2 regions of the Weizmannia sp. FSL W8-0401 genome follow, and region 2 is predicted to be linked to the other one. Evidence: predicted binding sites of a transcription regulator. Region 2 holds the regulator's gene; the other holds the start of a gene.
The links. Region 2 encodes NrdR, which represses ribonucleotide reductase genes. Its sites were predicted from a motif close to AACACNATATATNGTGTT; they were not measured.

Region 1 (5,195 bases), 260 kb from region 2:
ATACACGACAGGCACGATTTCATCTTGAAAGCGGTTTGCTTCTATGGCCGCTTTCGCCCTCATTTGGCTCGTAAAAGCAAAGGCATCCTGCGCTTCCCGGCTGATGTGGAATTGCTTTGCGACATTTTCCGCTGTTTCCGGCATGCTGTCTGTCCCGTACATTTTCTTCAATTTTTCATTTACAAATCTCCATCCGATCGTTGTGTCAAACATTTCCAGATTTCCCCTCGGGTAGCCGTTTTCCGGCACTGCCTCGATGATCACATCTGCAGAACCGGCTACTGCCGGTAAATCAACGGTATATTCGATATTTGCCTTTATCCTTTCAGCGTCTACCCCCCGTTGATTTTCCCCCTCGCCAGCCCTTTTCCATGACGGATCCGATTATGTTTTCCGCTTGATGCAGGATGTCAGGCCGGACATCTACCAGCCTGACTTTGAAACCGCCGAGTGCGGCCGGATCGAGATAAACTTTTGCGCTTGCAATGGCTGTCGCTGCTTCTCCAAATCCCGTGGCGATCAGCTTTACCTTGCCGTCAAACGTTGTTACATCACCCGCCGCAAATATGCCTTCGATGTTTGTCCGCATCGCCGAATCTACGACAATCGCATTCTTATCAAAATTCAATCCAATCTTTTTCATCACGTTTTTGCTGTCAATATTCGAATTAAAGTTTTTTAACCATTTTTCCGATTATTCTTTTAACCGGTGTTTTGTAAGCAGAAAAAAACGGAGCATCGCTTTGCTCCGTTTTTTCTCAACTATTCCGCTTACAAGCCGCATTTTAATTGCGCGCCGCAGTTATCGCATGTATTGCAGCCGCCGATTTCCTTCACTTTCCCTTTCCGGCAGATCGGGCAGGTATCGCCGATTTCGTTGCCGTATGTGACGTTTGTTGACCGGATATCCGGGATTGTATCAACCAGGACGACATGCTGTTTCGCATGTTTCACTTCCGCTTTTTCCTGTTTTTCTTCCTGCGGTTCTTCTGCTTTCAATGTCAGGACTTGCGAATCCCGGCTGCCGTCCACATAAACGGTTCCGCCTTTCGCGCCGCCCTTATACAGGCGTTCGTACACTTTTTCCACCTGTTCAACCGTGTAACCGCGCGGGGCGTTGACCGTTTTCGAAATCGAGCTGTCCACCCAGCGCTGGATGACGCATTGGACATCGGCATGGGCTTCCGGTGCAAGATCCATCGCGGTTACAAACCAGTTCGGCAGATGGTCTTTGTCCGCTTCCGGATGCTGATTCAGATATTCCTGGACGATGTCCGCATTGACCTCGATAAATTTGCCGAGGCGCCCGCTGCGGAAATAGGAAAAGGAAAAATACGGCTCAAGCCCGGTGGAAACGCCAACCATGGTGCCGGTGGATCCGGTTGGTGCAACGGTCAGCAAATGGGAGTTCCGGATGCCGTGTTTTAAAATTGCCTTGCGGATGTCTTCCGGCATGTTTTTCATATAACCGGTTTCCGTGAATGCACGGCGCAGGCGGTTTGTCTCTTCTTCGGTTTCCCCCGTTAAAAATGGGAAGCTCCCTTTTTCTTTTGCGATCTCAATGGATGCACGGTATGCTTCGGTCGCGATTGTTTCAAACACTTTGTCGACAAGTTTGTTGCCTTCTTCGGATCCGTATTCTTTTTCCATATAAATGAGAAGGTCGGCTAAGCCCATAACGCCAAGGCCGACACGCCGTTCCCCGAGCGCCTGTTTTTTGTTTTCTTTCAGGAAGTACGGGGTCGCGTCAATGACATTGTCCTGCATGCGGACGCCGGTATGGACGGTTTGTTTCAATTGGTCCCAGCGCACTTCTTTCGTTTCTTTGTCGACCATTTTTGCAAGATTGACCGCTGCGAGGTTGCAGACGGAATAGGGCGCGAGCGGTTGCTCTCCGCAAGGATTCGTTGCGACGACTTTCTGGCCGTATGCTTTTGCGTTTGTCATGTCGTTGGCGTTGTCGATAAAGAAGACGCCCGGTTCCGCCGAGTAAGTCGCGCAGATGTTAATCAAATTCCAAAGTTCTTTTGCTTTGATTTTGCGGTAGACGCGCACTTTGCGGCCGAGTTTTTCCCATTCGCGCACATCGCCGATTTTATGCCATTCTTCATTATATATGCGCATTTCTTCTTCGCTGTAATTTTCCACATCCGGAAATTTCAGTTCGAATTCCGCGTCTTGTTCAACGGCTTCCATAAATTCTTTTGTGAGGCAGACGGAAATATTGGCGCCGGTTAAAAATTCCGGATTATGGACGGTGTAATGCCCGCCTGTTGCCAGTTTTTCTTCCGCCTCTTTCATGACTTCGTCCGTAAAGCCGCCCTGTCCCGGAATATGTTTGTAGTTCACAATCCCATGGTACATTTGCCTTTCCATTTCGGAAAGCGGCGTGAATTTCAATTTGTCGTGGGCTAGCTTGCGGATCCACTCATCGTTCGTATTTTCGATCAGGAAACGCAAAATCTGCGGATTCTGCATTTTCGAAATGATAAATTCGACAATGTCCGGATGCCAGACAGCCAGCATGATCATTTGCGCTCCCCTGCGACTGCCGCCCTGTTCGACCAGGTGCGTGAGTTTGGCGATGTCATCGAGCCATGAGACAGAGCCGCTTGATTTGCCGTTGACGCCCCTTGCCAGCGTATTGCGCGGGCGCAGCGTCGAACCGTTTGTCCCAACCCCGCCGCCGCGGCTCATAATTTCCATCACTTGTTTGCGGTGTTCGGAAATGCCTTCCCGCGAATCCGGTACAAACGGCATCACATAACAATTAAAATAAGTAACTTCCGTTTCCGACCCTGCGCCGTAGAGGACGCGGCCTGCCGGGATGAAGTTTAAGTTTACCAGTTCATTGTAAAACTTCCCAAACCATTCTTTCCGTTTCTCTTCTGTTTTTTCCACTGCCGCTAAGCCGGTTGCATTCCGTTTTGCGATTTGTTCGTAGTAGACTTCAAGCGGCTTCTCAATGATATCAAGCGGCCTTTTGATGACCCCTGTTTCTCTTTCATCCGGGTGTTCCAGCGCCTGGCGGTAATCTTCTTCAATTAAGACTTCCGCTTCATTTTTTTCCCAGTCGATTTCTTTGATGACGCCGAGCCCCCTGGCCGGAAATTTCGGGTCTTCTTTAATCGTGAGGACAACAAAATCGCCCTTTCCCAATGTGACTTTTTCCGTGTCTTTAAACGCGTATCTGTCAATCATGACAAGCCTTGAAACGCCTTTGTACGTGATGTTCATATCCGGTGTAATCGGATGGACCTGCGGAAATAAGCGGATATCTTCGTTCAGCTTCTCCACATCCCATAATTTTTCTGTCGAAGCAACAGACATAACGACAACTCCTTCTCTATTTCTCCATGCAAATTCTCTGGTGGTTCTGCCTCCTTTAAAATAGCACACCGCAGGCAAAAATCGCAAGCAAAAACACTAGATATTGTATTGATATTTTGTTTTTATATACCATATATTGTAGTTAGGTCAAACCTCTTTCTTTTTGTCAAATAAAAAAAAGAATAAGACATGCTGAAAATGCGAGAAATCCCCCGAAAAAGCAGGCAAATCCGGGCATAACGAAAAAATTTGCCGCTTGCATCAAAAAAGCAGCCATAAAAAGCGCGGCACAAAAGGAAATAGCGAAAAAGCATGCCTCTGGCCGCTAAAAAAACAAATGTTCATTTATCTCTTAAAATTCCATTCATCCGACCTGTACCGCCTGTCTGCCAGTTCTTCCACATACGCCTGTTGCGCCGGCGTCAAGGTGTACGGTTCCAGCCGGATGCCGAGCCCTTCTTCAAACCCCTTATGGAAAGCCTCTTTTGCTTCCCCGTATGTGACGGGAACGGTGCGTAGTTCATTGATTGCAACCGCCTTCTGCTTAAAACTCCGCTGCATTCTTTCCCTCACCCTGTCACTCGGATATTTAAACAGGCTGAACAGCTTCTCCTCATCCATATCGAGCAAAATCGAGCCGTGCTGCAAAATGACGCCTTTCTGCCGCGTCTGCGCGCTGCCGGCGACTTTTCTCCCTTCCACGACCAGTTCGTACCAGCTCGGCGTATCAAAACAAACCGAAGAATGCGGGGATCTTAGCGCCTCCCGTTCTGCTTCCGTCCGCGGCACCGCAAAATACGCCTCAAGGCCGAGCGCACGAAATCCCCTGACAAGCCCTTCCGAAATCACACGGTAGGCTTCCGTGACCGTTTTCGGCATATCCGGATGCGCTTCCGATACGATCACGCTGTAGGTCAGCTCGTGCTCGTGCAAAACAGCCCTTCCCCCTGTCGGACGCCGGACAAAGCCGAGCCCGTATCGTTTTACCGCTTCGAGATCGATTTCCTGTTTTGCCCGCTGGAAATACCCAATTGAAAGGGTGGCCGGATCCCAGCCGTAAAAGCGGATGGCGGGCGGGATCTCCCCTTTGCTGTGCCAGTCGAGCAGGGCCTCATCCAGCGCCATGTTAAAAAACGGCGGACAGTGGCCTGAATCTACAAACAACCAGGTTTCTTTTCCCATATGAACCCCTCTTCTTAAAAATATCACTTTACCAGTTTACCAAAAAACGACGAAAAACGGCAAAGCCCCGCTCACGTTTGTGCCGGTTTTTCCGCTAACATTAAAAACTCAAGGGCTACAGGCTTTTCAGGCGGAAAAACTGAAAAAATAGCGGTGACATGGCTTTCTGAAAAAAAGATTTTGATTCAGAAGCGCAACACGAATATAATAGTAGATAGCGCATCAGGTAAGAAAGGGGGCATGCAGATGTCACAATCGTGGTACACAGTCATCATTGTTATTGTTGCGGTAGCGGCGTATACACTCGCCAGATACTACCGGCAGAAAAAAATCCTGAAAAGCTTGACGGAAGAAGAATTCAAGGCGGGTTACCGCAAAGCGCAGCTCATTGATGTGCGCGAACCGAATGAATTTGCAAACGGACATATTTTAGGCGCCCGCAATATTCCGCTGTCTCAGCTGAAAATGAGATTAAAAGAGATCCGGACCGATAAACCGGTTTATTTATATTGCCAGAACGGGACGCGCACCGGGCGCGCCGCTGAAATGCTTTATAAAAACGGCTGCCGCGACCTTTACCAGTTGAAAGGCGGCTTTAAAAACTGGACAGGCAAAATCAAATCAGGGAAATAAAAAAATGCCGCGGCTTTGCCGCGGCATTTTTCCTTTTATTTTTTCACATA
Region 2 (5,195 bases):
AAGGCGTGCCCGGGCCTGTGCCGAATCGATCATTCCGACGACAACCGGGGCGGCAAAAGCGTTAGGCCTTGTCCTCCCGCAGCTGAAAGGGAAACTGCACGGCATGGCGCTGCGCGTTCCGACCCCGGATGTATCACTGGTGGACCTTGTCGTCGATTTGAAAAAAGAAGTGACGGCAGACGAAGTGAACGATGCATTTAAGGCGGCGGCGAAAGGTTCGCTGAAAGGCATTTTGGACTATACAGAAGTGCCGCTCGTTTCTTCCGATTATACGACAAATCCGTATTCGGCCATTGTCGACGGCTTATCCACGATAGTCATGGATGGAAGCAAAGTCAAGGTGCTGGCCTGGTACGATAATGAATGGGGCTATTCTTGCCGCGTCGTACAACTGGCACAGCTCGTCGCGGAAAAAATGGAAGAGACCGGAAAAATCAATATTGCCTGAACCGAACGGAGCAGCACCAGCCTGCTCCGTTTCCTTTATCGGGTAATTGTTGAAAACGGCTGGAACAGGGAGCCTAAACGCTGTTGGCCAATAGATGAATGATTTAATCGCTTTCCGGGCGCTGCTTGTTCCGCCTGTTGATGAAGAACACCTCGGGATTGATATCGGATTATCCGGCAGTGAATTGGCAAAAGTCATCTATCAGGAAATTTCCGTTGTGCTGCCGGCGTATCGCGGCAATCGTCTGCAAAAAATACTCGCCGGCGTGATTATGGAAGAACTCGGGAAGGAAGGCCATTCCTTCCGCTATATTTGCTGTACGGTCGCGCCCTTTAACATGCCCAGCTTGAAAGATAAATTTGCACAGGGCATGCAAATTGCGGCCCTGACCGAAAAATACGGCGGCCTTACGCGCTATGTATTCGTGAAAGACCTGTACGAACCGGTTCCGCCTGCCTGCCGGGAAGTCACCCCGATCCCGATGAATGACTTCAGCGCGCAAAAAGAAAAACTTGCCGCCGGCTTTCGGGGAATTAAAATGGAAGAAAAGGAAAACAGGCTGTGGATCCACTACGGCCGGAAGTAAAAAATGGCGGTTCATAAAACGTCAGGGATCCTTTATGGCGGCGGAAGGAAGCCCGAGGCCGGCATTCGGTGCCGCAACAGGTACAGAAGCTTTCCAAAAACGTGCGGGGTGATTTTTCATCCCGTTTTTCTAATGGCAATCTGTTGTCTATTCGCCTTCTTTTATATATGATGGTAATAAGAATGTATCAGAACGGGGGGTTCATATGAAATGTCCGTCTTGCCATAGCAACAATACGCGTGTGATCGATTCAAGGCCGGTCGACGAAGGCCGTTCCATCCGCAGAAGGCGTGAATGCGAAGACTGCTCTTACCGCTTCACCACGTTTGAAAAAGTGGAAGAAACCCCGCTCATTGTCGTGAAAAAGGACGGCAACCGCGAAGAATTTAACCGTGAGAAAATTTTGCGCGGGCTGATTAAAGCGTGTGAAAAACGGCCTGTGTCGCTGGACCAGCTTGAAAAAATCTCCATGGAGATCGAAAAAGAAATCCGCAGGCAAGGATATACAGAAGTCAGTTCCACCCTGATCGGGGAAATGGTCATGGACAGGCTGTCAAAAGTGGATGAAGTGGCCTATGTCCGCTTTGCTTCCGTTTACCGCCAGTTTAAAGATTTGAATGTTTTTCTCGATGAACTGAAAGAACTGCTCAACAAGAATGCTTAAACGGAGTGCCTTTTATGAAACAGATATGGAATGAAATACAGCCGGCTGACCGTTACCGCGCATCGTCGAACGGCCTGCTCCAGGATTATGATCAAAAGGTCATTTCGCTCCTGTACCAGCCGTTAATCGGGCCGCAATGTTACAGCCTGTATATGACACTGTGGAATGAAGTGGAAGTCGGCCGGCTCTGGTCTGAAGACTGGAACCATTACCACCTGATGAGCTTTTTGTCCATGAATCTGTCCGAAATTTACGAAGCCCGGCTGAAACTTGAAGGCATCGGGCTTTTGAAAACATATATGAAACAAACGGACGACATCCGCATGTTTATATACGAACTGCAGCCGCCCCTGTCCCCGGAACAGTTTTTTAACGACGGTTTGTTAAATGTTTTCCTGTACCGGCAGCTCGGCAGGACACATTTCCTGCGGTTGAAAAACTTCTTTTCCGACCGTGCCGTAGAACCGGGCGAGTACCGGGACATCACCCGCTCATTCCAGGATGTGTATGCCGCAAAAATCGGCCCCGAAGTGCTGAATGACGCAGAAGCACAGCAACTCAGCCGGCTGGAGGAAAACCGCCGCTATATCGAAAAAAACGCCGCCCCGGTCATTAAAATCGAAAACACCCATTTCAATTTTGACCTTTTATATGCAAACTTGCGTGACGACCTGATTCCGCTGCGCGCCATCACGCCAGAAGTAAGGGAAGCGATTGTCAAGCTTTCATTTTTATACGGTTTAAATGAACTGGACATGAAGAAAATTTTACTCCAGGCATTGACGGCGGACTTGGAAATCCGGGTGGAGGATTTGCGGAAAATCGCGCGCAGCTGGTTCCAGATTGAGCATCATGATGAACTGCCGCGCCTTGTTGACCGCTTCCAGCCAGAAACGGATGCGAAAGAACAAAAAGAGCCGGAAAACGATGAGGAGAAATTCCTCCGCTACCTGGAAACGACCTCTCCACGGCAAATGCTCATCGATTTTTCAGGCGGCAGCGAACCGGCGAAAGCAGATCTTGCCGCCATTGAAGAAGTCATGTTTGCCCAGCAGCTTCCCCTCGGGGTTGTAAATGTATTGATCCAATATGTTTTATTTAAAACCGATATGAAACTGTCGAAAAATTATTTGGAAAAAGTGGCCTCCCACTGGGCGCGCAAAAAACTGAAAACCGCTAAGGAAGCGATGGCGTTTGCCAAAAAAGAAGACCGCCAGTACAAACAATGGCTGAACAATAAAGAGAAAAACGGCACCGGACGGAGAAAGCCGGTCCGTGTTGAGAAGCTGCCGGACTGGTTTAAAAAAGAAGACCAAAAAACCGCTGCGGCCGCAGTCCAAGCCGATGGGGAGTCATTGGAAGAGAAAAGGAAAAGGCTTGAAAAAATACGTGAACAATACAAGAAAGGGTGAAGGCGGTGGAAAACATAAACGAGACGCTCAAAAGGCTTTCATCCAATCCCGGTTTCCGCAAGCGTTATGAAGAAATGAAGCAGGAAATCATCACGCATCCCGACGTCCGCGCTTTTTTGGATGCACACCGCGGCGAAGTCACAAGATCGATGATTGAAAAAAGCTGGATGAAACTGTACGAATTCATTTCACAGGAAAAAAATTGCAGCCGGTGCAAAAGCCTTGGCGAATGCGTGAATATGATGAAAGGATATGTGCCGGAACTTGTTATTGAACATGGCAATATTGAGATCCACTATAAAAGGTGCCAGAAGAAAATATTGGAGGATGAGCGCAATAAAACGCGCAGGCTGATCCAAAGCATGCACATGCCGAAAAAAATACTGGCGGCATCCTTTGGCGATTTTTTCCTTGAACAAACGGGGCGCCTGGATGCATACGATTTTGCGCATCGCTTTGTCCGTGAATACGAGCCGGGCAAAAAAATGAAGGGGTTATATTTATTCGGCAATTTCGGCGTCGGGAAATCGTATTTGCTTGGTGCGATTGCGAACGAGCTGGCGGACCGGAAACAGGTCTCTTCTTTAATTGTGTATGTGCCCGAGTTTTTCCGCGAAATGAAGGATTCCATCGGCGACCACTCCACCGGGGAAAAGCTGGATATGGTGAAACAAGTGCCCGTATTGATGCTGGATGATATCGGCGCGGAAACGAACTCGAGCTGGACGCGGGATGAAGTGCTCGGCCCGATTCTCCAATACAGGATGCAGGAAGACCTTCCCACTTTTTTTACATCCAATTTCAGCTATGAGGATTTAGAATACCATTTCACTTATACCCAGCGCGGGGAAAAGGAAGAATTGAAAGCCGCGCGCATCCTTGAGCGCATTAAATATTTAAGCGTCCCTGTCCGGATGGAGGGGCCGAACCAGCGGGCCTGACCCTTATATGAAGGGGGCCCGCCTTTTTCATTTCGTAACGCTTTGCCGCCTTCTATTTGCCGGTGCCCCTTCATATACATAAGGTAAAGCAAACGAGCATGTTTTACCGTACAGGGGGGGCTTGGATTGGAATTCCTGATCAGGGACAAGGATGATGCATTATGGATAAAAGCATATTTTGCAAAGGAAAAAGGGCGCGCTGTGAAAATCCGGGAAGCAGTGCTGCATGGGAAAATACATTATGTGGTGGAAGCGGCCGGCAGTAAAAAGGAACTGCAGGCGGCCGTTGCAGATTTTATCATGAAGAAAAAAAGAAACGAGTGGATTTGCAATCAATTGCACCAAGCCTATTTTTTTCGGGCGAAAGAAGAGCAAAACCGGATACTCGAAATCGTGGCCGGCATGCTGAAAGGAGAGCGGCCGGAGCTGACGGATATGGCGGGCGGGATTGAAGAACGTGCCGCCATCGAAGGGGCGGTCGCACCGCTGGTTGGCGAATCGCGCACATTGCCGCTCGCTTCCGTGCTGACGTTCCGCTTAAAAGGCTATTTTGACTGCCTTGACCGATACATCGGTATTGCGATTGACGAATACAAAATGGAACAGGAATACCAGATTTTTGTGCAAAGCTTGAGGGATTACTTGAAGCAAAAAGAACCAAAAAGAGAAAAAATAAAGCTCTGCCTCGGGGAACAGGTGAAATTTTACAACGGCCAATTCCGGGAAATGACGAGGGAAGAACTGGATGGGCTGATTGACCGCAGGCTTCTGTCCAACCACCCTGTCTATATTGACTCTGTCACGATTGCACCGCTTTTATCGATTGCGCCTGCCCGCATTGAAATTTATACGGATACCCCGGACCATGCTTTGATCCGTACGATATGCAATATTTTTGAAGAACGGGTGGCCGTGAAAAGCCGGATGCACTTTATGCACGATCAGCTCGCCGCCAGCGAATGATAAAAAGGGGGCCTTGAACCGGGGCAATGCAGCACGGCAACAAAATCCATCGGCTATCCCTTGATTTTTTCATTGCAAACTTCTATAATTACTTACATAATCAATTGGAAATGAAAAATTCAATGTGATGACGAGGACAACAGGATTCTGTTACCGCCTTTCAGAGAGGAAAGCCCCAGGC

Region 1: a site for NrdR is predicted at 3,423-3,440, ahead of NSU00_RS08825 (vitamin B12-dependent ribonucleotide reductase). Genes of this name have one in related genera too.

The regions. Positions count from the first base shown of each region.
Region 1 covers NZ_JBBPAG010000001.1:1,815,222-1,820,416, forward strand. The annotation lists partial or broken gene NSU00_RS08815 (thiolase family protein) at 1-237, opposite strand, end outside; partial or broken gene NSU00_RS08820 (FAD-dependent oxidoreductase) at 326-640, opposite strand; gene NSU00_RS08825 (vitamin B12-dependent ribonucleotide reductase) at 772-3,330, opposite strand; gene NSU00_RS08830 (lipoate--protein ligase family protein) at 3,676-4,512, opposite strand; gene NSU00_RS08835 (rhodanese-like domain-containing protein) at 4,759-5,145, shown strand; gene gcvPB (aminomethyl-transferring glycine dehydrogenase subunit GcvPB) at 5,181-5,195, opposite strand, start outside.
Region 2 covers NZ_JBBPAG010000001.1:2,079,641-2,084,835, reverse strand. The annotation lists gene NSU00_RS10210 (glyceraldehyde-3-phosphate dehydrogenase) at 1-448, shown strand, start outside; partial or broken gene NSU00_RS10205 (benzoate transporter) at 546-1,034, shown strand; gene nrdR (transcriptional regulator NrdR) at 1,240-1,698, shown strand; gene NSU00_RS10195 (replication initiation and membrane attachment family protein) at 1,713-3,110, shown strand; gene dnaI (primosomal protein DnaI) at 3,107-4,051, shown strand; gene NSU00_RS10185 (putative sporulation protein YtxC) at 4,178-5,014, shown strand; T-box leader at 5,133-5,195, shown strand, end outside.